Regions from separate parts of the Actinosynnema sp. NPDC023794 genome, predicted to be linked through region 1. Evidence: riboswitches for the same ligand, from Rfam matches in the RefSeq annotation. Region 1 holds a riboswitch; each other region holds the start of a gene.

Region 1 (7,865 bases):
TTGCTGACCGGAGACATCGAACTGGCCGGGCAGGCGGACCTGCTCGGCGGGCACGTGGACCTGCGGGCCGACGTGCTCAAGGTGCCGCACCACGGCTCGCGGTACTCGTCACCGGCGTTCCTCGCGGCGGTCCGGCCGCGGATCGCGTTGGTGAGCGTGGGCGCGGACAACCGGTACGGCCACCCCAGCGGGGTGCTGGTCGACGCGTTGACGAGCCGAGGCGCGCTGGTGCTTCGCACGGACCGGGACGGCGACACCGCCGTCCTGGCCGGCCCGGACGGGCCGCGGGTCGCCCGCAGGAGCGGCGGCCAACCCGACAACGGACAAGGGGAGAACGATGAGGAACGACGTCTGGATCCGATTGCACTCCGGCTGGTCGCCGCAGGGCGACAACCGGGCCGTGGCGTGGGCGCTGTGGCAGCCCGGCTACACCGCGCAACCCTGGCCGACCGACGAGCTCCGGCCGGCGTTCACGTACTACGTGTGCGAGGAACTGCCCAGTGGTGAGCGCGGAATCGTCGCCAGGGCTACGGCCACCGGCGTGATCCGCCTGGCGCAGGTCCCCTCGCCGGACACCGCCTACCGGCTGATCGCCGACGGCCTGTTCGACGCCGACCTCGCCATACCGCCGGAGGAGTGGCACGCCGAGCGCTACAACCAGGAGAAGGCGGAACGACCCTGGCCACAGATGCTCACCGCCTGGCGCGTGGTCACCGAACCGGTCGGCCCGCACGTCCTGCCCGAGCTGACCGCCTTCCCCCGGACCGGGTGGCTCCGCTCCTCCAGGATCGCCCTATGACCACGACAGCCGACGGGAGAGCGCCGGCAGGGCGAAGGAGTTGGCCGGCACTGAGCCGACCTCCGCCGCACGGGTCGCCGGTGTGCCACCCAGGGCCGTACCGACCGCCGCCGTGCCGCCTGGGGCCGGAACCACGGTCCGACCCCGGGCGAGCACGGGCGGAACCGGTCAGTCCTGGAGAGCCTTCAGCACGGCCTCGGCCGACGGCGGGACGTTGGCGCGGGGGCCGACGCGGTCGCCGAGGGCGTCCAGGGTCTTGAGGCCGTCGCCGGTGATCAGGAGCACGGTCTCGGCGTCCGGGTCCAGCCGGCCGGTCTCGATGAGCTTCTTCGCGGTGGCGACGGTGACGCCGCCGGCGGTCTCGGCGAAGATGCCTTCGGTCCGGGCCAGGAGGCGGATGCCCTCGACGACCTCTTCGTCGGTGACGTCCTCGATCGCGCCGTTGGTGCGGCGGACGGCGTCCAGCACGTAGGGGCCGTCGGCGGGTGCGCCGATCGCCAGCGACCTGGCGATGGTGTCCGGGCGAACCGGGGTGACCACGTCGTGGCCCGCCTTGAAGGCGGCCGAGACGGGGGAGCAGCCGGTGGCCTGCGCGCCGAACACGCGGTACGGGGTCTGCTCGACCAGGTCGAGGTCGCCCAGCTCGCGGAAGGCCTTGTCGACCTTGGTCAACTGCGAGCCGGACGCGATGGGCACCACGATCTGGTCGGGCAGCCGCCAGCCGAGCTGTTCGGCGACCTCGTACCCGAGCGTCTTGGAGCCCTCGGCGTAGTAGGGGCGGACGTTGACGTTGACGAACGCCCAGTCCTCGTGCTCGGCGGCCAGTTCCTGAGCCAGCCGGTTCACGTCGTCGTAGTTGCCGTCGACCGTGATCAGGTTGCCGCCGTAGACGGCGGTCATGAGGATCTTCGCCTGCTCCAGCGTGGAGGGGACCAGGACCACCGACTCCCAGCCCGCGCGGGCCGCGGCGGCGGCGACGGCGTTGGCCAGGTTGCCGGTGGACGGGCAGGCCAGGACCTTGAAGCCCAGTTCGCGGGCGGCGGCGAGGGCGACGCCGACCACGCGGTCCTTGAACGAGTGGGTCGGGTTGCCGGTGTCGTCCTTCACCCACACCTTGCGCACGCCGAGGGCCTTGGCGAGGCGGTCGGCCTCGACCAGGCGGGTGCCGCCGGGGTTGGTGTTGGGGTGCGACTCGACGGTGGTCGGCACGGGGAGCAGGCCGCGGTAGCGCCAGATCGACCGGGGGCCCGCCTCGATGTCCTCGCGACGGATCCGACCGAAGTCGTAGGCCACTTCCAGCGGCCCGAAACACTCGAGACAGGCGTATTCGGCGGCGAGCGGCGTCTCGTGGCCGCATTCACGACACGACAGCGCACGGGCAGGACCGAGGTCGAAGGAGGTGGTGGCCGAGGGCACACTGACAGCAGTCATCGCGAGGTATCTCCTCATCTTTCCCGCGCACCGCGGGTCGGAATTGGCACCGTGGTCGCCAGCGGACGCTGTGCGACGGGTTGCCGGGGCTTCTTCGGGCCGATCCCTCTGCCCCTCTGGATGAGCGGTATTCAGTTGTGGACTTCAACTTACGTCACGATCCCGACCCTCAGCCAGAGACGTCCACCATCCGGACGTCTGCCACCCGTGGGAGGATCGCGCCCGTGAGTGCGCCCGCTGACATGCCCGACGCCGTGCACCTGATCCTCGGCGAGGAGGAGTTGCTGGTCGAGCGCGCGGTGCGCGGTGCGTTGGCGGCGGCGCGGAAAGCCGATCCGCAGGCCGACCTGACCCGCGTCCGCGTGACCGATCTCACCCCGCCTGAACTGGCGGAACTGGTGAGCCCGTCGCTGTTCGCCGAAGGGCGGGTGGTCGCGCTGGAGGCCGCGCAGGAGTCCGGCAAGGAGATCGCTGACGCGGTCATCGGCTACGCCAAGGCCCCGGCGGACGGGGTGACGGTGGTGGTCGTCCACAGCGGCGGCGGGCGCAGCAAGGCGGCCAAGGACCTGCCCGCGGCGCTGCGCAAGGCAGGTGCCCGGGTGACCGAGTGCCCCAAGATCACCAAGGCGGCGGACCGGGAAGCGTTCGTGCGCAACGAGATCCGCGCGGCGGGCGGCGGCAAGGCCGATCCGGAGGCCGTGGCGGCGCTGATCGAGGCGGTGGGGTCGGACCTGCGCGAGTTGGCGGCGGCGGCCTCGCAGCTCGTCGCCGACACCGGCGGCAAGGTGGACGCCGAGGCGGTCCGCCGCTACCACCGCGGCCGGGCCGAGGTGACGGGGTTCGCGGTCGCGGAGAAGGCCGTGATGGGTGACCGGGCTGGTGCGCTGGAGGCGTTGCGGTGGGCGATCCAGCTCGGCGTGCCGCACGTGCTGGTCGCCGACGCGCTGGCCGACGCCGTGCGCACGATCGCGCGGGTGTCCGCGGTGGGCCGGGGCGACCCGTTCAAGCTGGCGGGCGAGCTCGGCATGCCGCCGTGGAAGGTGAAGAAGGCCCAGGGCCAGTCGCGTGGCTGGGAGGACCGAGGGCTCGCGTCGGCGATGACGGTGGTCGCGGACCTGAACGCCGACGTCAAGGGCGTCGCCGCCGACTCGGGCTACGCCCTGGAGCGCGCGGTGCTGAAGATCGTCGCCGCCCACGGCCGCCGCTGAGCGCGGAGCCGGTCGTGCGGGTGGTGACCGCGTGACTGCCCGGGCACTGGGTGGCGGGCGTTGGCCGCCGGCTGCCGGCCGCTGGGGTGCCGGCCGCTGGGGTGCCGGCCGCTGGGGTGCCGGCTGGTGAGCGGCTGCCGCGGACGCTGCGAGGCCCGTGTCTGTGAGGTCGACGGCTGCCAGGTCGCCGGGTTGGTGGCTACTGGGTCGCCGGCTGCCGTTGCCTGCCGTTCGAGAGAGCGCAAACGAAAAGCGCCGCCCACCCCCGCGCGGGGGTGGGCGGCGCTTCAGCGTGAAGACCAGATCAGATCTGGTTGGCGCGCCGCGCCAGCGCCGACTTCTTGTTGGCGGCCTGGTTGGCGTGGATCACGCCCTTGGAGACGGCCTTGTCGAGCTTGCGCGACGCGTCCTGCGCCAGCGCGACAGCCTTCTCCTTGTCACCGGCCTCGGCGGCCTCACGGAACTTGCGGATCGCGGTCTTGAGGGACGACTTGACGGCCTTGTTGCGCAGGCGCGCCTTCTCGTTCGTCTTGATCCGCTTCATCTGGGACTTGATGTTCGCCACGCGAAAGCCACCTTTTCCTCGGTCTCGGAGTCGCACCGCGCTTGTCACCGGCTCCGCCCCACGAGGGGGCGGTTTTCCTCCACAGCGGAATGCCGCGCGGGTACGACCGAGAAGGTTATCAGGGCAGCTCACCGCACCGTGAATCGAGCCCTCCCGTCGCCGACCACGACCTCGTAGCCGCCCCTGGCGACCTCGGGCTTGCCCGAGCCGTCCATGTCGCCCGCCGTCACCGCGAGCCGCCGCACGTCGAAGGTCACCTCGACCGCCCGCTGCTCACCGGCCTTCAACGCCACCCGCGTGAAGCCGACCAGGCGCTGCGGCGGCGTGAGCACCTTGCTCACGGGCTGGTGCACGTACACCGGCACGACGACCGTGCCGTCACGCGCACCGGTGTTGGCCACGGTCACCGACACCTTCACCTGGCCGTCCCGCCGCACCTCCGTCGAACCCAACTTCGGCGCGGACGTGGTGAACGTCGTGTACGACAGGCCGTGCCCGAACGCGAACGCCGGGTCGTACGCGGAGCTGGGCGCGGTGTTCGCGCCGCGCACCTGGTCGTACGAGAACGGCTGGTCGCCGACCGTCTTCGGCCACGACACCGGCAGCCTGCCGCTCGGGTTCACCGCCCCGAACAGCACGTCGGCGATCGCGCTGCCGCCCTCGGAACCGGGCAGCCAGCCCGCGACCAGCGCCGGCGCGTCCGCCACGGTGCCCAGCACCTGCGGCCGGCCGGTCAGCAGCACGACCACGACCGGCTTGCCGGTCGCCCGCACCGCGTCCACCAGGCCCTGCTGCGCAGCGGTCAGCGCGGGCTCCTCGGTGTCCGACTCACCCTCCGCGCCCGGGTCCTCACCGAGCACGACGACCACCGCATCGGCGTCACCGGCCTGCGCCACCGCGTCGGCCTGCGTGGCCGCGCTGACCACGTTCGCCGACGGCACGGCGGCCTTGATGCCCTGCAACACCGTCACCGTCGGCGGCATCGGCGACGAGGCCGGCACGCCCTGCCAGCCGACCGTCCAACCACCGAGCTGCCGGGCGACGGAGTCGGCCGAGTCACCGGTCACCACGAGCTTGCCCACGCCGGTCGACAGGGGCAGCACGCCGTCGTTGCGCAGCAGCACCGTGCTCTCCGCCGCCGCCTGACGGGCCAGCGCCCGGTCCGCGCCGTTCACGATCGCGTCGGCCTTCTCGACGTCGACGAACGGCTTCTCGAACAGCCCCAGCTCGAACTTGAGCTTCAGGATCCGCCGCACGGCCTCGTCGATCCGCTTGCCGGGGATCGCGCCGCTCCGCACGCCCGCCAGCAGCCCGGCGGTGAACCCGGCCGCGTCCGACGGCTCCATCGCCATGTCGATGCCCGCGTTCACGGCCATCGCGATGGCCTCCTCGTAGTTCGCCGCCACGTGGTAGCGGTCCACCAGGAACCGGATGTCCTCCCAGTCGGTGATCGCCACGCCCCGGAACCCCATCCGGTCGCGCAACTGCGTGGTCAGCAGGTACTTCGACGCGTGCGCGGGCACGCCGTTCACCGCACCGGAGTTGATCATCACGGTGCCGACGCCCGCGTCGAACTGCGACTGGAACGCGGGCAGCACGGTGTCCTGGAGGTACCGGATCGGCAGCTGGGCGGGCGCGCGGTCGTGGCCGTTGAACGGCTCCGAGTAGCCCGCGAAGTGCTTGGCGGTCGCGGTCAGCTTCGCGGTGCCGTCGGTCGGGTCGGCCTGCTGCCCGCGCACGTACGCCGCCGCGAGCGCGCCGGCCAGCACCGGGTCCTCGCTGTAGGTCTCGTAGTACCGGCCCCAGCGGGTGTCGCGCGCGATGTCGGACACCGGCGCGAAGTTCCAGAACACGCCGGTGGCGCGCATGGCCCGGCCGGTGGACGCGCCGAGCTGCTCCTGCAACTCCTGGTTCCACGTCGCGCCGAGGCCGATCTGGTGCGGGAACATGGTGGCGCTGACCACGTTCGAGTGGCCGTGCACGCCGTCCGCCCCGTAGATCAGCGGGATCCGCAGCCTGCTGTGGTCCAGCGAGTACTTCTGGATGGCGTTGGTCATCTCGGCCCACGCGCGCGGCGTGTTCGGGTTCGGCGTTTCGCCGCCGCCGGACAGGATCGAGCCGACCTTCGCGTCCTCCAGGACCGCTTTCATGCAGTCCTCGCGCAGCGGACCGGGGTTCCACTCGCAGTTGCCGCGCAGCTTGCCCAGCCTGATCTGGGTCATCTGGCCGACCTTCTCCTCCAGCGTCATGCGCTTGAGGAGGTTCTCGACGCGTCGGTCGACCGGCGCCCGGGCGTCCTGGTAGTCCTGCCCGGCAGGCTCGATGATGCCGCTGGCCTGCGCTCCGGTGACCAGCAGGGCCAGGGCGACCAACGCGGCCACCGCGGTCCGCTTGCGGGATCTCAACACCGAGAAACCTCCTGCGTGGATCGGGAGAACGTCCGAGGACACCCTTTCCCGCGTGACCTGGCGCACGACAGGGCCGAACGGCCCATTTGGGAGCGTTCCCACGTCGCAGACCAGCAAGGGAAGGCGGACTGCTAAAAACAGTACAACCGTTCGGTTAGGCTGGGCGGGTGACCGCCGCACTCGACTGGCCCGGCTTCGGGCACATTTCGCTCGCCGCCCTGCTCTTCCTCTGCCTGGCCGCGCTCGTCGCGGGCGCGGTCGACGCGGTGGTGGGCGGCGGCGGGCTGGTCCAGCTGCCCGCGTTGCTGCTGATCGCGCCCGGCGGCCAGCCGCTCTACGCGCTGGCCACCAACAAGATCGCCTCCGTGGTCGGCACTGCGGCGGCGGTGCGCACCTACTCCCGGCAGACCACGATCGACTGGTCCTCGGCGCTGCCGATGGCGTCGGCCGCGTTCGTGGGCGCGGTGGGCGGTGCGGCGTTCGCCGGGGCGTTGGCGCCCGGTGTGCTCAACGGTGTGGTGCTCGTCGCGCTGGTCGGCGTCGGCCTCTACACGTGGCGCAAGCCGGAGTTGGGCGTGGCCGAGACGCCGAGGTTCACGCGCTTCGCGCAGATCGCCGTGATGGCCGCCGGTGGCGCGTTGATCGGCTTCTACGACGGCTTGGCGGGTCCGGGCACGGGCGCGTTCCTGGTGTTCCTGCTCGTGGGTCTCGTCGGGTTCGCGTTCCTGCGCGCTTCGGCCACGGCGAAAGTGGTGAACGTCGCAACGAACCTGGGTGCCCTCTTGTACTTCATCCCGGCCGGAAAGGTGTTGTGGGGCTTGGGTTTGGTGCTCGCGCTGTGCAACGTGACCGGAGCGGTGTTCGGCGCGCGCCTGGCGGTGCGGCGCGGCTCGGCGTTCGTGCGCCGGGTGTTCCTCACCGTCGTGGTGGCGCTCGTGGTCAGTCTGGGGTGGAAGGCGGCGGTTGGATGACCCGGAACGTCGCGCCCATCGGGTCGCCGACCGTGGTGAACCGGCCGAACCGCGACTCGACCACGTCGCCGACCGTGACGCCGCCCAGCTCGCTCACCCGCCGTGCCGCCGCGTCGGCGTCGGTCACCGCGAAGTAGGTCATCCAGTGCGGCGGGATCTCGGCGGGGATCTCGTTGGCCATCCCGAACACGCCCGCCACCGCGCGGCCCTCGACCCGCAGCTGCGTGTACGGGAAGTCCGGCAGCGGGTCCAGCCCCACGTCGAACACCTGCTGGTAGAACTCCGCCGCGCCGAACGGGTCGCGGGTGGCCAGCTCGTTCCACATCACCGAGCCGGGCTCGTTCACCACGTACGCGCCGATGTGCGTGCCCGCCTCCCAGAGCCCGAACGCCGCGCCGTACGGGTCCACCGCGATGGCGCCCCGCCCCGGTCCACCGGTGTCGAACTCCGGCACGAGCACCTTGCCGCCGTTGGCGTTCAGCT
Region 2 (7,865 bases), on a different contig from region 1:
CGGGTGGCCACGATCAGCCAGCCGGCCACGGCCCGCGGCTCGGTCAGGCGGTCCAGGTGGCGCAGCAGGCTCAGCCACACGGTCTGCACGACGTCCTCGGCGGTGGCCTGGTCGAGGCCGTTGCCCCTGGCCACGTGCCACACCAGCGGGGTCAGCTCGGCGACCAGGGAGTCCATCGCCGCCCGTGAACCGGCCCGCGCGGCCTCGACCAGCGCCGCCTGCCGCTCGTGCCTCGTCGCCTGCGCCATGATCGCCGCCACGCCGAGGTCATCCGTGCCGGGGTCCTCCGGGATGGCTTCGACCAGTTCGGCGCGCAGGTGGTCGAGTCGGGGATCCAGCTCGTCGGTCATGACGTCTCCTTCCCGCGCTGGGAGCCGCGCACCCGTCGTTCCTCGTTGCCGACCCGCTCGCTGACCCACGCCCGCGCCTGCGACACGTACCGCCGCACGGACGCGCGCCGACAGCCCAGCACGTCGGCGATCTCGTCGTCGTCGAAGTCCCAGAACCGCAGGACCAGCGCGGTGCGCAGGTGGTCAGGCAGGTTCGCGACCGCCGCCAGCGTGCTGACCAGCTCGTGCCACGTCTCGGCGTCCCGCTGCTTGGGCACCAGGATCCGGTACGTGCCGCGCTGCCGGGCGACCACCTCGTCGGTGAGGTCGCCCGGCCGCTCCCGCCGACGGGCCTGGTCCACCAGCAGGTTGCGGATCGTCTTCACCAGCCAAGCACGTCTGGAACCGGGAGCGATCACCGGCCAGTTCCGCCACGCGGCGACGAACGCCTCCTGCACCGCGGACTCGTGGTCCAGGTGCGGCGACATCACCGCCGCGAAGCGGAACAGCCGGGTGCGTTCCCGGTGGTAGAAGCCGCTGAAGGTGGCCGCGTGGTCGTCGGGATCCTCCGGCGTCACGAACCCTCCCCCCTCTGGTCCCGGTAACGGGTAGACGGACGAGACCGGGGGTTGTGGAGGAAATCCGGTCAAGCGGGCTGCCGGGCCGCCCTCTTCCCGACCACGCGCAGCAACCGGACCCAGGCCGACCACTCGGCCGGCCGCACGGGCGGGTGGCCGGCGGCGCGGGCCGCGTCGTCGAACAGGTCCTCGATGAGGGCGTCGTGCAACCACCGCACGGCCAGCGGCCAGGCCAGCCGCATCAGGCCGCGCGGCCGACCGATGAGAGTGTGCCGCAACCCGCCCGGGACCGCTTCCAGGACGTGCGCGCCGATCAGGCCGATGCGCGGGTCGAAGGTGAACTCGGCGCGCTGACCGGGCACGTAGGCGGTGCAGCGGTAGCGCACGAAGGCGTGCCCGCCGTCCGCGCCGACGCCGAGCGGCCGGTCCAGCACCAGGGGCGGCCACCGGTCGGACGGCCACAGCTCGACGACCCGGTCGACCAGCCCCGCGCTGTCGGGGAACAACCGGGTGTGCACGTTCTCGATCATCACGACACCACCTCCGTACGGAACCGTATGGTCCGTCCATACGGTAGCGTACGGAGTCATGGCACGGCGGACGCGCGACGACTGGACCCGGGTGGCCCTGCAAGCGCTGGTCGAGGGTGGGGTCGCGGCCGTGGCGGTGGAACCGCTCGCGGCGCGCATGGGCGCGACCAAGGGCAGCGCCTACTGGCACTTCCCCAACCGGGAAGCCCTGCTCAAGGCCACCCTCGAACGCTGGGAACGCGCGCACACCGAGGCCGTGATCGAGCTCGTGGAGTCGGTGTCGGAGCCGTTGGAGAGGCTGCGGCTGCTGTTCTCCACCGTGCTGGAGGACGTCGAGCACAGCGCGGTCGAGCTGGCCATGCTCGCGGCCAAGGACGACCCGGCGGTGGCGCCGGTGCTCGGCCGCGTCACGGAGCGCCGCATCGGCTACATGGAGGAGCTGTTCGTCGGGCTGGGCTTCGCCGCCGACGTCGCGCGCCGGCGGGCCGTGCTCGCCTACTCGGTCTACCTGGGGCAGGCCCAGCTGCTGTCGTCCACCCCGCACCTGGTCACGGCGCGGCGGGCGTTGCTGGAGGAGACGCTGACGCTGGTGCTGTGCCGTGGCTGACGCGTTCCGGTTCGCGATCAGGGTCAAGCCGGGCGCGAAGCGCGAGGCCGTCGGCGGCCGGTGGGGTGACGGCGCCCTGGTCGTCGCGGTCGCCGCACCCGCCGTGGAGGGCAAGGCGAACGAGGCCGTCCGCAAGGCGCTGGCCAAGGCGTTCGGCGTGCGCAAGCAGGACGTCGAGGTGGTCGCCGGCGAGCGCGGCCGGGACAAGGTCGTGCGGGTCGACCCCGCCCCGGCCGCTGCCGCCGAGGTGCTGGCGCGGCTGCTGGACGGCTAGGCCGCCGGCGTCCGCAGGGCGTGCGCGAGGGCGTCGGGCCCAGCGCGGTCGGACCGCCCGTCCACGCTCGGCGGCTCTGCGCCCGGTGGCCGGGCCGGCGCCGGAGCGGAGGAGCGCGCCGGTGGTGACCAGCGCGATGGAGATCGTTCGCAGCCGCACCGTGACTCCAGCAGGGAGGGGGAGGTGACGGGGCGGCGGACCCCGTCGTCAACACGCGCAGGTTCTGCGTGGTTCGCGCCGGCGACGCTCGGCTGGTGACGCTGCGTGCGGTGCCGGATTCGTCCATTTCGGTATCACCAGGGAGAATGACCCTGTCGGGTGACGGAGCGGCGGCGTGGAGGTCGAGTGGGCGATGTGACGGGCTACTTGGGCATAGCCGCCGCGGTCCTGCTGCTCTCCGTCATCGCGGTCAGGGTGTCGATCCGGCTCGGTCTGCCGTCCCTCCTGCTCTACCTCGGCATCGGGGTGCTGCTCGGCGAAGCCGTGGTGGGCATCCAGTTCGAGGACGCCGACCTGACCCGCTCGCTCGGCACGGTCGCGCTGGTGCTGATCCTCACCGAGGGCGGTCTCACCACCCGGTGGAGCGCGGTGAAGCCCGCGCTCGGACTCGGCATCGCGCTGTCGACGGTCGCCGTCGGCGTGAGCATCGCGGTCACCGGGTTCGCGCTGCACTTCCTGCTGGACATGGACTGGCGCACGGCACTGCTGTGGGGCGCGGTGCTGTCGTCGACCGACGCCGCGGCGGTGTTCAGCGTGTTGCGCGGGGTGGGCGTCGGCAAGCGGCTCATCGGCGCGCTGGAGCTGGAGTCCGGCATCAACGACGCGCCGGTCTACATCGCCGTCGTGCTGCTCGCCTCGCCCGACCCGATCACGTGGACCGCGCCGCTGCTGATGGCCTACGAGCTGGTCGCGGGCGCGGTGATCGGGATCGTGCTCGGCTGGGTCGGCGGGACCGGGCTGCGCCGGGCCGCGCTGCCCGCCACCGGCCTGTACCCGCTGGCCACGGTCGCGGTGTGCCTGCTCGCCTACACCGTCGGCGACCTCGCGCACGCGTCCGGCTTCCTGGCCGTCTACATCGCCGCCCTCGTGCTCGGCAACGCCCGCCTGCCGCACCGGGCGGACACCCTGTCGTTCGCCGAGGGGCTGGGCTGGATCGCGCAGATCGGGCTGTTCGTCCTGCTCGGCCTGTACGCCTCGCCCGGCCGGCTGCTCGACGCGCTGGTGCCCGCGCTGGTGGCGGGCGCGGTGCTGGTGCTGCTGGCCCGGCCGCTGTCGGTGCTGTGCGCGGCGCTGCCGTTCCGCGTGCCGTGGCGGGAACAGGTGTTCGTCTCGTGGTCCGGGTTGCGCGGCGCCGTGCCGATCGTGTTCGCCCTGATCCCGCTGATCCAGGGCGTGGGTGGGGCGCAGCAGCTCGTGGACGCGGTGTTCGTGCTGGTCGTGGTGCTGACCGTGGTGCAGGGCACGACCCTGCCGTGGCTGGCCAAGTGGCTGGGGCTGGTCAAGTCCGGCGAGGCGCACGAGGTGCAGGTCGACTCGTCGGCGCTGGACGACCTCGGCGCGGAGCTGCTCCAGGTCCGCATCCAGCCCGGCTCCAAGCTGCACGGCGTGTACCTGTCCGAGCTGCGGCTGCCGCCGGGCTCGTCGGTGAGCCTCGTGGTGCGGGACGCGAACGGCTTCACGCCGCAGCCGACGACTCGCTTGCAGGAGCACGACCAGCTGCTGGTGGTGTGCACCGAGGCCATGCGCACGGCGACCGAGCACCGCATCCGCGCCGTCGACCGGGCGGGTCGGTTCGCGCGCTGGAAGGGCGACGTCGGCCTGCCGTGAAGTGTCCGGATGGGACGTCCGGCCGTGACGCGCCCGAGGTGCGACACCCCGCCGTGGCGCTCCCAGGATGTGAACGCCCCTCGACGGGGACGCGCGGGCTGGGTTAACTTCGAGGCGAGGTCATGAGTGCCAGCGCTAAGCCCAGGCTTGCTGGCCGGCAACCCTCCTACCGCGGTGGGGTGCCCCTGGTGAGGACCTGGCCTGGCGCGCAGGGCGCCCGGCAAGCGCGGGCTCCCTCTCCGGCGGGGTGTCCCCGGACCCCCGGAGGGCGTCATGACGATCGCAGTTCCCCTCACCACCACCGCCGCGCTGCCCCGTGTCGTCGGCGCGTCGCTGCGCGTGCCGTTGGTCACCGGTGAACGCGTCGAGTACGCCAACCTCGACCACGCGGCCAGCGCGCCGTGCCTGGAGCAGGTCCGCGACGCCGTGGACGAGGTGCTGCCCTGGTACGCCAGCGTGCACCGGGGCGCGGGCTTCGCCTCGCAGGTCAGCACCAAGGTCTACGAGCAGGCCCGCTCGTCGGTCCGGCGGTTCCTCAACGCCCGCGACAGCGACGCCGTCGTGTTCGCCCGCAACACCACCGACGCGCTGAACCTGCTGGCCAGGAGCCTGCCCAGGCACACCGCCGTGATCCTGTTCGACACCGAGCACCACGCCGCGCTGCTGCCCTGGCGCGGCCCGAACGTGCGCCGCCTGCGCACGCCCGACTCGCCCGCGCGGGCCGTGCTGGAGCTGGACCGGGCGCTGCGCGAGGCGCCGGTCGGCCCGCGGCTGGTCGTGGTGACGGGCGCGTCCAACGTGACCGGCGAGATCTGGCCGGTGGCCGAGCTGTCCCGGGTGGCCCGCAGGCACGGCGCCCGGATCGCCCTGGACGCCGCCCAGCTCGCGCCGCACCGGCCGGTGGACGTGCGTGCGCTGGACGTCGACTACACCGTGCTGTCGGGGCACAAGGTCTACGCGCCGTTCGGCGCGGGTGTGCTGGTCGGCCGGTCGGACTGGTTGCAGGCCGCCGACCCGTACCTGGTGGGCGGCGGTGCGACGGCCCACGTCACCGACCACGGCGACCGGCTGGGCGTGGCCTGGTCGGCGGTGCCCGAGCGGCACGAGGCGGGCACGCCGAACGTGGTCGGCGTGCACGCGCTCGCCGTGGCGTGCGACGTGCTGGGCAGGCACTGGGCGCAGACCACCGAGCACGAGCGCGTGCTGCTGGCGCGGCTGCGCGCGGGCCTGGAGACCGTTCCCGGTGTGCACGAGCTGACGCTGTTCGGCTCGGGCCAGGACCGGGTGGGTGTGGTGAGCTTCACCGTCGGCGGCCAGGACGCCGGCTACCTGGCCGCCGCGCTGTCCGCCGAGCACGGCATCGGCGTGCGTGACGGCGCGTTCTGCGCGCACGTGGCCGTGCACCGGCTCGCCCACGGCGAACGTGCGCTGCGTGCGTCGATCGGGCTGGGCACCACCGAGGAGCACGTGGACCGGTTCGTGGCCGCGTTGCGCGCGCTCGTGGTCGAGGGCTCGCGGTGGGAGTACGAGGTCCGGGACGGCCGTTGGGCGCCGCTGGACGACCAGCGCGCGCTCCCGCCGTTCCTGCGTTGACCCCGATACTGGACAATGGCCCGGTGAGCACCGATCCCAACACCGAGCCGGACACGCCGGACCAGCCGGACGCACCGCTGCCGAAGCGACGGGTCCTGCTGCTGGCCGTCATCGCGCCGCTCGTGTTGGCGCTCGACCTGGTCACCAAGATCATCGCGGTGGAGAACCTGGAGGGGCGCGAGCCGATCGAGCTGCTCGGCGGCCTGCTCTACCTGCCGCTGATCCGCAACACCGGCGCCGCGTTCGGCCTGGCCGAGGGCTGGACGGTGATCCTCGCCCTGATCGCGTCCGGCGTGGTCGTGTTCATCCTGTGGATCGCGCGCCGGCTGCGGTCGGTCGGCTGGGCCATCGGCCTCGGCCTGGTCCTGGGCGGCGCGATGGGCAACCTGGTCGACCGGATCTTCCGCGGCCCCGGCCCGCTGCGCGGCGGCGTGGTCGACTTCATCTCGGTGCTCGACCCGTGGGGCAACTTCTTCCCCGTGTTCAACCTGGCCGACTCCGCGATCTGCGTGGGCGGTGGCGTGATCGTGCTGATGGCGTTGCTCCAGCGCGATTACGACGGCACCCGCGTGGAGAAGAAGTCCAGCGAGAAGAAGGCGGGCGCATGAGCGAGTTCGCGAGCGGATCACCCAACGCGGTCGACCCAGCCCTGACCGCACCGAGCGCCGGCGAGGTGTGGGCATGAGCGGCGATTACCGGTCGCTTCCCGTTCCGGACGGTTTGGACGGGATGAGGGTCGACGCCGGTCTGGCCAAGCTGCTCGGCCTGTCCCGGACCGTGGTGGCGGCGTTGACCGAATCAGGTGACGTCGTGCTCGACGGGCAGCCGGCCGGCAAGTCGGACCGCCTGGTCGCGGGCTCCGTGCTGGAGGTCACCCTCCCCGAGCCCGAACGCCCGGTGCAGGTGCAGGCCGTGCCCGTGGAGGGGCTGGTGATCCTGCACGAGGACGACGACGTGATCGTGGTCGACAAGCCGGTCGGCGTGGCCGTGCACCCCAGCCCCGGCTGGACCGGTCCGACCGTGGTCGGCGGCCTGGCCGCGGCGGGCATCCGGATCTCCACGTCGGGCGCCGCCGAGCGCCAGGGCGTCGTGCACCGGTTGGACGTCGGCACGACCGGCGTCATGGTGGTGGCCAAGAGCGAGCACGCCTACTCGGCGTTGAAGCACGCGTTCAAGGAGCGCACGGTCGACAAGCTCTACCACGCGCTCGTGCAGGGCCACCCGGACCCGATCAAGGGCACCATCGACGCGCCGATCGACCGGCACCCCAAGCACGACTACAAGTTCGCCGTGATGGCCAACGGCAAGCCGAGCGTCACGCACTACGAGGTGGTGGAAGCGTTCCGCGCCGCGTCACTGCTCGACGTGCACCTGGAGACCGGCCGCACGCACCAGATCCGGGTGCACTTCTCCGCGTTGCGGCACCCGTGCGTCGGCGACATCACCTACGGCGCGGACCCCGTGCTGGCCAAGCGCCTCGGCGTCACGCGGCAGTGGCTGCACGCCCGCACGCTCGGCTTCCACCACCCGGCCGACAACCAGTGGGTGTCGTTCACCAGCGAGTACCCCGACGACCTCGCCGCCGCGCTGGAATTCCTTCGCGCAGAAGGATATTGAGCCATCCGGGGCGAAACACTTGCGCCCAGCGCGTGACCTCGGACATATCGCTTTCCCCGGATCGTTTGGCTTGCGAAGCTTTTGCCAGACGAGCGTTTGAGGGGTTGGCGATGGACAACAGGTCCCGACTGGTGGCGTTGCTGGGCACCCTGTGCCTGCTCGGACCGCTCTCGATCGACACCTACCTGCCCGCGTTCCCGGGCATCGCCGCGGAGTTCGGCTCGACCGAGTCGCAGATCCAGCTGTCGCTGACGACGTTCATCATCGGTCTGTCGGTCGGGCAGTTGCTCGTGGGTCCGCTGTCGGACTCGTGGGGCAGGCGGCGTCCGCTGCTGGTCGGGATCGGCAGCTACGTCGTGATCTCGCTGTTCTGCGCGGTGGCGCCCAGCGCGCTCGCGCTCTCCGGCCTGCGGCTGCTGCAAGGGCTCGGTGTGGCGGCCGGGTTCGTGGTCGCGATGGCGGTGGCGCGCGACCGGTTCGAGGGTCTCGCGATGGCGCGGTTCATGTCGT
Region 3 (7,865 bases), on a different contig from region 1:
TCGCCCGGTCCGATCCGCCACGTCAGGTCGCGCACCAGCACCCGGTCGGGCACGGTCAGCGTCGCGTCCTCCAGCTCCAGCACGGTGCGCCCGAGCCGCCGCTTGGCGAACGCGAGCAGCTCCACCGAGTCGCGCGGCGGCGGCACGTCGGAGATCAACGCCTCGGCGGCGTCGATGCGGTAGCGGGGCTTGGACGTGCGGGCGGGCGCGCCGCGGCGCAGCCACGCCAGCTCCTTGCGGGCCAGGTTGCGGCGCTTCTCCTCGATGGTGTCGGCCAGGCGGGCGCGCTCGGCGCGGGCGAAGATCCAGTCCGCGTAGCCGCCCTCGTACTGCTCGACCTTCCCGTTGACGACCTCCCACGTGCGGCTGCACACCGTGTCCAGGAACCACCGGTCGTGCGTCACCACGACGAGTGCCGTGCGACGGGCCAGCAGGTGCTCCGCCAGCCACCGCACGCCCTCGACGTCGAGGTGGTTGGTCGGCTCGTCCAGCACGACCAGGTCGAGGTCCTGCACGAGGGCCGCCGCCAGCGCCACCCGCCGCCGCTCGCCACCGGACATCGTGCCGACCGGCGAGTCCAGCCCGAACCCGGTGATGCCGAGGCCGTCCAGGATCGACCGCACCCGCGCGTCGGAGGCCCACTCGTGCTCGGAGTCGAACCCGAGCGGGTCGATCACGGCGTTGCGCACCGTCGACCCCTCGGCCAGCTCGGTGCGCTGCGTGACCACGGCCATCCGCAGCCCGCGGTTCTGGCTGACCCGCCCCTCGTCCGGCGGGGCGAGCCCGGCCAGCACCTCCAGCAGCGTCGTCTTGCCGCCGCCGTTGAGGCCGACGACCCCGATGCGGTCGCCTTCGCCGACGCCGAGGGACACGCCGTCGAGCAGCGGACGCACGCCGAACGACTTGGAGACGGACTCCAAGTTGACCAAGTTGGCCATGTACCAGCACCTTCATCGAGAACGGGGTGACAACGCAGTACGCCAGCCTAGCTATCGCGCCCGCAACGGCGGCCCGACCCGGCTCGGCGTACCGGCCACAACCGAGTCAGGGAGTCCGATGTCACAGCTCAGAGGGGTCGTCGGCGTGTTCGCCCTTCTGCACCGGCTGCGCGGGGAGGACGCGACCGGCCAGGGGCGCGTGCTGGTGGTGGATCGCAACCCGACCACCGCCGCGCAGCCCGTCGCCGCTGGTCAGGTGGCCGACCGCGACACCGAGGTCACGGTGTCGGCGAACAAGGCGGCGAGTAGGTCACGCGTGCACTTCGGGCGGGATCGGCCGGGGTGCTTCCTCAGTGCCGATGACGCGCGCGCCGTGCACCGGCCCTTGCGCCACGCGCACCGTCCGGCAGACGCCCGCGCCGGCCAGCTCGGCCGCCACCCGCACCGCCGAGTCGCCGTCCGTGCAGAGGAACGCGCAGGTCGGGCCCGATCCGGACACCATGCCGGCCAACGCGCCCGCGTTCACGCCCGCGCGCAGCGTGCGGCGCAGGTTGGGGCGCAGCGACACGGCGGCGGCCTGCAGGTCGTTGCCGAGGAGGAGCGCGAGCTGGCGCGGGTCACCGGAGGACAGGCCTTCGAGCACCGCTTCCGCCTCGCCGACGCGGGGCGGGTCGCCGTCGGCGCGCAGCCGGTCCAGCTCGTCGAACACCTCGGGCGTGGACAGGCCGCGCCGGTCGAACGCCAGCACCCAGTGGAACGTGTGGCGGGACAGCACGGGCACGATCCGGTCGCCGCGGTCCGTGCCGAGGGCCGTGCCGCCGTAGATGGCGAACGGGACGTCCGCGCCGATCTTGCCCGCGAGGCCGGCCAGCTCGTCCCGGCTGATCTCCAGCCGCCACAGCGAGGCCAGCCCGACGAGCGTCGCCGCCGCGTCCGCGCTGCCGCCCGCCATGCCGCCGGCGACCGGGATGGACTTGCGGATGACCACGCGGACCTTCGGGTCGTCGGGGTCGCGGCCGACGTGCTGGGCCAGCACCCGCACCGCCCGCCACGCCAGGTTGGACGCGCCGGTGGGCACCGAGTCGGCGCCTTCGCCGTGCACCTCGACGCCGGGCTCCTCGGCGATGGCGACGGTCACCTCGTCGGTCAGCGACAAGGCCTGGAAGATCGTCACCAGGTCGTGGTACCCGTCCTCGCGGGAGTCGCCCACGGCCAGGTGCAGGTTGACTTTGGCCGGGACGCGGACGGTGACCGGGGGTGGGACGACAGCGAGCACGCCATGAAGCGTACGGGCGTTTCCGGGTTGCCCGCTCCTACCGACCTCTGACCTGCGGCGAAGCACTCAACCCCCGCTCGCGCACTCGCTTGCCCACCCCGAAGGGTCACCCCGCTGACCTGCCCGTCCGGCGAGGACGCTCTTGATCCCTTCGGCTGCCGCGCCCTCACACCTGAGCGTTGAATTCAGGTGTCCTGGACGTAGGACACGCACGACCTGGACGTAGGACACGCGCGTTCTGAACGTAGGACTCTCGCGGTGTGGGGGTAGGGCTCTCGGGTCAGACGGAGAGGACGGAGCCCGAGAAGGTTTCCTTGATGTAGTCCTTGACCTGCTGCGACTGGAGCAGGGCCAGCAGGTCCTTCACGCGCGGGTCGTCCTTCAGGTCGGTCCGGGTGACCAGGCCGTTCGCGTTCGGGTTGCCCTCGGCCTTCTCCAGCGCCAACGCGTCGGAGGCGGGCTTCAGGCCGGCGTCGATGGCGTAGTTGCCGTTCACCACGGACGCGTCGGTGTCGTCCAGCGAACGCGGCAGCTGCGCGGCCTCCAGCTCGACGAACTCCAGCCCGCGCGGGTTCTCCGCGATGTCCCGGATGGTCGCCGTCTTCTCCGCGCCCGGCGTGATCTTGATCAGCCCGTTGTCCTGCAGCAGCTTCAGGCCGCGTGCCTCGTTCGTCGCGTCGTTCGCCACGGCCACCCGAGCGCCGGACGGCAGGTCGGCCAGCGACTTGTGCTTCTTCGAGTACACGCCGAGCGGCTCGAGGTGGACCGGCCCGATCCACTCCAGCGACGCGCCGCTCTCCGCCTTGAACGTGTCCAGGTACGGCACGGTCTGGAAGTAGTTCGCGTCCAGCGACCCGTCCACCAGGGCCGTGTTCGGCTGCACGTAGTCGGTGAACTCCACGACCTCGATCTTCAGGCCCTTCGCCGCGGCCAGGTTGTCCGCCACGTACCGCAGCACCTGGGCGTGCGGCACCGGGCTCACGCCGACCTTCAGCGGCGCGTTCGGGTCCGACGCGGCGCCGGTGTCGCCACTACCGCAGCCCACTGCGGTCAGCAGCACGGCCAGCAGGGCAGCACGAATACGCATGTCATTCCTTAGGTGAGGATGAGAACGATCAGACGGACGCGGTGCGGCGGCGGTCGACGCCGCGGGCCACGCGGTTGGTGGTGAACTGGATCGCGGTGGCGATGACCGCCAGCACGACGACCGTGCTCCACAGGTAGCGGTCGTTGAACCGCTGGTAACCCATGCGCACGGCGAGGTCGCCGAGCCCGCCGCCGCCGACCACGCCGGCCATCGCCGAGTAGCCCAGCAGCGCGATCGCGGTCACGCCGATGGCGTTGACCAGCGCGGGCAACGACTCGCGGAGCAGCACGCTGCGCACGATCCGCAGCGTGGACGACCCGGTGGTGACGGCGGCCTCGACCACCGACACGTGCACCTCGGCCAGCACGTTCTGGACCAGCCTGCCGACGAACGGGATCGCGCCCACGGCGAGCGGCACGATGGCCGCCGTCGGCCCGATGGTGCTGCCCAGGAGCAGCCTGGTCAGCGAGGTGAGCACCACCAGCAGGACCAGGAACGGCATGGAACGGCCGAGGTCGACGACGAACCCGAGCACCTTGTGCAGCACCGGCCGGGGCTTCAGCCCACCGGGTGCGGTGAGCTGAAGCCAGATGCCGACGGGCGCGCCGAGCAGAACAGCGATCAGGGTGGAGACGACCACCATGTACAACGTCTCGCCGGTGGCGACCAGCAGGTCGTCGAACACGATGGACCAGGGTGTCGCAGACCTCACGCAGCTACTCCCTGCGGACCCGACAGGGTCCGTCGCACCGCGCCGCCCGCTTCCGAGATCCACTCCAGCGCCGAGTCGGCGCGCTCGCCCTTGAGGCCGACCCGGAACCGCGCCACCGGGGTCTCGCCGAGCCTGGTCAGGCCGCCGCCGAGCAGGTTCAGCTCCACGCCGAACCGGCTGGTGGCCTCGGGCAGCAGCGCGCCCACGGCGGCGAAGCCGATCAGCACGACGTCCGCGACCCGGTCGAACGAGCCCTCCAGCGCCGGGTTCTGGTCCACGCCCGGCAGCAGCGACGCGGCCGTGCGGCTCGCGGCGTCCGACACCAGGTCGAGCACCTTGCCGTGCTCCACCACGCGGCCGTCCTCCAGCACCGCGACGTCGTCGCAGATCTTCCGGACGACGCCCATGTCGTGCGTGACCACGAGCACCGTCACACCGAGCTCGGCGCGCGCCCGGTCGAGCACGGCGAGCACGGAGCCGGTCGTCTCGGGGTCGAGCGCGGACGTCGGCTCGTCGGCCAGCAGCACGGACGGCGACGCGGCGAGCGCCCGCGCGACCGCGATCCGCTGGCGCTGGCCGCCGGAGAGCTGGTCGGGGTACGAGCCCGCCTTGTCGGTCAGGCCGACGAGGTCGAGCAGTTCGGCGACGCGGGTGCGGCGCTGCGGCCCGGCCACGCCCGCGGCCTCCAGGGGCAGCGCGACGTTGCCCGCGGCGGTGCGCTGGCGCAGCAGGGAATCCCCTTGCGGCACCACGCCGATCTGCCGGCGGGCGGCGCGCAGCGCGGTGCCGTCGAGGGAGACGAGGTCGGTGCCGTCGACGCGGATCGCGCCGCTGTCGGGCCGCTCCAGGAGCGCGACGCACCGGGCCAGGGTGGACTTGCCCGCCCCGCTGGGGCCGACGACGCCGAGCACGGTGCCCGCGGCGACGTCCAGGTTCACGCCGTTCAGCGCGCGAACCTGCCCGGTACTCCCGGGGAAGGTCTTGGTGAGGTTCTCGACAGTGATCACGTTTCGCTCCACGACGGCATGCGGCAGCGCACGCTCATGGCGCGCGTGACCGACGGCTCAGCTCAGAAAGGTGTCCTGGATGAAGGACGCGGGGGTTCGAGGCGCCTGCGGCTGCTCAGCGGCTGCGACAGGCGGACGACGTGCGGCGGCCGTGGTCGACTACCCGCCGGCGGGTGAGCATTCGCATCCTGGGCACGTGATTCCTCCATCGTTCCTGGCGGAAGCACCTGCCCCCGTGGAGGGGTGGTTGCTGCGGCGTCGTGGAGCCAGGTCTCTCGGCCGCTCGGGATGGCACCACGAGTAGACCTGACCAGGCCCGGCTGACGCAAGCCTGAAGCAGGATCGTCCGGCAAATCACACTTTCGGCCGAAAGATCAACGACTACCGAGCGGACGCGGCCTCGGCTATCCGGATGAAGTCGCCGACGGCCAGTTGTTCGCCGCGCACGGAGGGGTCGACGCCCGCCGCGACGAGCAGCCGCTGCGCCTCGGCCGCTGAGCCCGCCCAGCCCGACAGCGCGCCCCGGAGCATCTTGCGACGTTGCGCGAAGGCCGCGTCCACCAAGGCGAACAGCCGTTTCGGGTCCACAGTGGACAGCTGCTCGTGCCGGTCGAACGCGACCAGCGCCGAGTCCACGTTCGGCACGGGCCAGAACACCGAGCGCGGCACGGGACCGGCCCGCCGGGCGTCGGCGTACCAGGCGAGCTTCACGCTGGGCACGCCGTAGACCTTGCTGCCGGGACCGGCGGCCATCCGGTCGGCCACCTCCGACTGCACCATCACCAGGCCCGTGCGCAACGACGGCAGCACGGCCAGCAGGTGCAGCACCACGGGCACGGCCACGTTGTACGGCAGGTTCGCCACCAGGGCGGTCGGCTCGACCGGGAGCTGGTCCGGGGTGACGCGCATCGCGTCCGCGTGCACGACGGACAGCCGGTCGGCCAGCTGAGGCGCCCGCTCGGCCACCGTGACGGGCAGGCGGTCCGCCAGGACCCCGTCGATCTCCACGGCCACCAGCGCGCGGCAGGAGGGCAGCAACGCCAACGTCAGCGAGCCGAGGCCGGGCCCCACTTCGAGCACCACGTCGTCGGGGCGCAGGTCGGCCGCCGACACGATGCGCCGCACCGTGTTCGGGTCGTGCACGAAGTTCTGCCCCAGCTTCTTCGTGGGGCGGATGTCCAGCTCGGCGGCCAGCCGACGGACGTCGGCCGGACCGAGGAGCTGGCTCCCCGACCCGGCCGTCGTCGAATCCTCAGTCACCCGCGCATTCTTACGGCAAGCCGAGCTTCTGCTGGCAGTGGGGCCACGCCGAGTAGCCGCCGCGCGCGTCGCGGAGCTTGGTGGCGATGGCGATCTGCTGCTCGCGGGTCGCCTGGTGGGGGTACGCGGCGAACTGGCTGCCGCCGTAGGCGTCCCAGGTGCCCTTGTTGAACTGCAGGCCGCCGTAGTAGCCGTTGCCGGTGTTGATGGCCCAGTTGCCGGTCGCCTCGCACTGCGCCAGCGCGTCCCAGACCGCGCCGTCGGGCGGGAGCTTGGTGCCGACCTTGACCTTCTTCGCCTTCGGCTCCTTGGTGACCTTCGCGCCCAGCTTCTCGCGGCCGATCTCGGCGCCGTTCTTCACCGTGACGCGGTAGGTGACGATCTGCTCGCCGGCCTCGCCCGGGTCCAGGACCTCTTTCTGGCCCTTCATCATCGTGTCGTCCTTGACCTCCTCGACGGGAGGCTGGATGGCCTCCGTCGCGTTGATCACCGACACGCCGGTGCGCGTGATGTGGACCTCGGCGCCGTTGGTGACGCGCAAGTCGATCGCCGTCTCGAGCTTGTCCTCGGGGCCGAGCGAGAGGTTCTCGTTCTTCAGGAGCTCGTCGACGGTCACGGCCGTGGTCTGGATCTGCCGCGGCGCGTTGCCGCCGTCGTAGAGCGTGATGGTCTTGAGGCTCTTGACCTCGAGCGCGAGGCCGTTGAGCGGGACGTCCATGTTGCGGTCGTGGGAGAGCCAAGCGCCCTCGTCGTTCACCTGCAACTGGTCCAGGGCCTCGTCCACGGTGACCGAGCGGACCCAGCCCTCGCGCTGCTCGCCGTCGACCGTCATCTTCACCAGCCGGCCGCGGTCCAGCGAGATCTTGCCGCCGTCGCTCACCTTCGCCTGGGGTGACGGGCTCAGCGCGTCGTGCTCGCCGATCACGATGCCCTCGTCGGCGAGGATCTCGCCCACGGTCGACTCGTACGTGCGGACGGTGGTGGCTTCGCCGTCGACGTCGACCGTGACGGACTTGTCCATCGCGATCGCGGTGGCGCCGCCGCCGGAGATGGTGACCAGCACGGTGAGCACCGCGGCCTTCAGGAAGCGCCGCTTCCACTTCCCCGCGGCTTCGACCAGCGCGGCGGGCGGGGCGCTCGGCCGCTCTGCGGCCAGGCTGCCCGCGACCCGGTCCTGGGAGACCTCGTCGGGGATGATGATCGGCGGCAGGAGCGTGGTCTCGGCGTTGATCAGCCGGATCAGCTCGTCGACGTCGACGTTCGCGCTCTCCAGCAGCGCGTCGGCGTCCGGTCCCAGCACGTCCAGGACGTCGTCCGGGGTGATGGTGAACACCGCGGTGTCCCATTCGGACGGCGGCCCGGGTCTGTCCAGGACGTCGACACCGGTCGCGGGTGTCGACTGCACGGGCGTAAACCAGTCGGTGTCCTCGTTGAACGAGTTCACGGGGTGCCATACCTCCTGAAGGCGCGAAGTCCGGCGACGCGCACGGTCGATGTCGGTGGTCAGCTGGTGATCTCCGGCAACTCCCGTGCGTGTTCGGCTTCTCGCTTCTGGTGTCAACGTGACCCGCCCCGACTGCGGGTG

What was found. Region 1 has a riboswitch for S-adenosylmethionine ahead of thrC (threonine synthase). Riboswitches for the same ligand answer to the same signal wherever they lie in the genome.
Region 2: another riboswitch for S-adenosylmethionine. It lies ahead of AB0H12_RS06950 (aminotransferase class V-fold PLP-dependent enzyme); the one in region 1 lies ahead of thrC (threonine synthase).
Region 3: another riboswitch for S-adenosylmethionine. It lies ahead of AB0H12_RS08570 (methionine ABC transporter ATP-binding protein); the one in region 1 lies ahead of thrC (threonine synthase).

What each region holds. Positions count from the first base shown of each region.
Region 1 covers NZ_JBFAFR010000024.1:74,167-82,031, forward strand. Annotated here, with positions in the region: gene AB0H12_RS33575 (DNA internalization-related competence protein ComEC/Rec2) at 1-507, shown strand, start outside; gene AB0H12_RS33580 (hypothetical protein) at 542-799, shown strand; gene thrC (threonine synthase) at 968-2,230, opposite strand; SAM riboswitch class I at 2,242-2,357, opposite strand; gene holA (DNA polymerase III subunit delta) at 2,455-3,438, shown strand; gene rpsT (30S ribosomal protein S20) at 3,743-4,003, opposite strand; gene AB0H12_RS33600 (glycoside hydrolase family 3 N-terminal domain-containing protein) at 4,132-6,411, opposite strand; gene AB0H12_RS33605 (TSUP family transporter) at 6,579-7,382, shown strand; gene AB0H12_RS33610 (VOC family protein) at 7,351-7,865, opposite strand, start outside.
Region 2 covers NZ_JBFAFR010000002.1:496,155-504,019, forward strand. Annotated here, with positions in the region: gene AB0H12_RS06920 (RNA polymerase sigma factor) at 1-248, opposite strand, end outside; gene AB0H12_RS06925 (RNA polymerase sigma factor) at 347-907, opposite strand; gene AB0H12_RS06930 (SRPBCC family protein) at 976-1,437, opposite strand; gene AB0H12_RS06935 (TetR/AcrR family transcriptional regulator) at 1,496-2,044, shown strand; gene AB0H12_RS06940 (DUF167 domain-containing protein) at 2,037-2,318, shown strand; gene AB0H12_RS06945 (potassium/proton antiporter) at 2,664-4,145, shown strand; SAM riboswitch class IV at 4,264-4,378, shown strand; gene AB0H12_RS06950 (aminotransferase class V-fold PLP-dependent enzyme) at 4,419-5,738, shown strand; gene lspA (signal peptidase II) at 5,762-6,346, shown strand; gene AB0H12_RS06960 (RluA family pseudouridine synthase) at 6,420-7,355, shown strand; gene AB0H12_RS06965 (multidrug effflux MFS transporter) at 7,466-7,865, shown strand, end outside.
Region 3 covers NZ_JBFAFR010000003.1:18,823-26,687, forward strand. Annotated here, with positions in the region: gene AB0H12_RS08550 (ABC-F family ATP-binding cassette domain-containing protein) at 1-938, opposite strand, end outside; gene AB0H12_RS08555 (4-(cytidine 5'-diphospho)-2-C-methyl-D-erythritol kinase) at 1,249-2,214, opposite strand; gene AB0H12_RS08560 (MetQ/NlpA family ABC transporter substrate-binding protein) at 2,495-3,301, opposite strand; gene AB0H12_RS08565 (methionine ABC transporter permease) at 3,330-4,013, opposite strand; gene AB0H12_RS08570 (methionine ABC transporter ATP-binding protein) at 4,010-5,020, opposite strand; SAM riboswitch class I at 5,223-5,315, opposite strand; gene rsmA (16S rRNA (adenine(1518)-N(6)/adenine(1519)-N(6))-dimethyltransferase RsmA) at 5,402-6,280, opposite strand; gene AB0H12_RS08580 (resuscitation-promoting factor) at 6,291-7,724, opposite strand.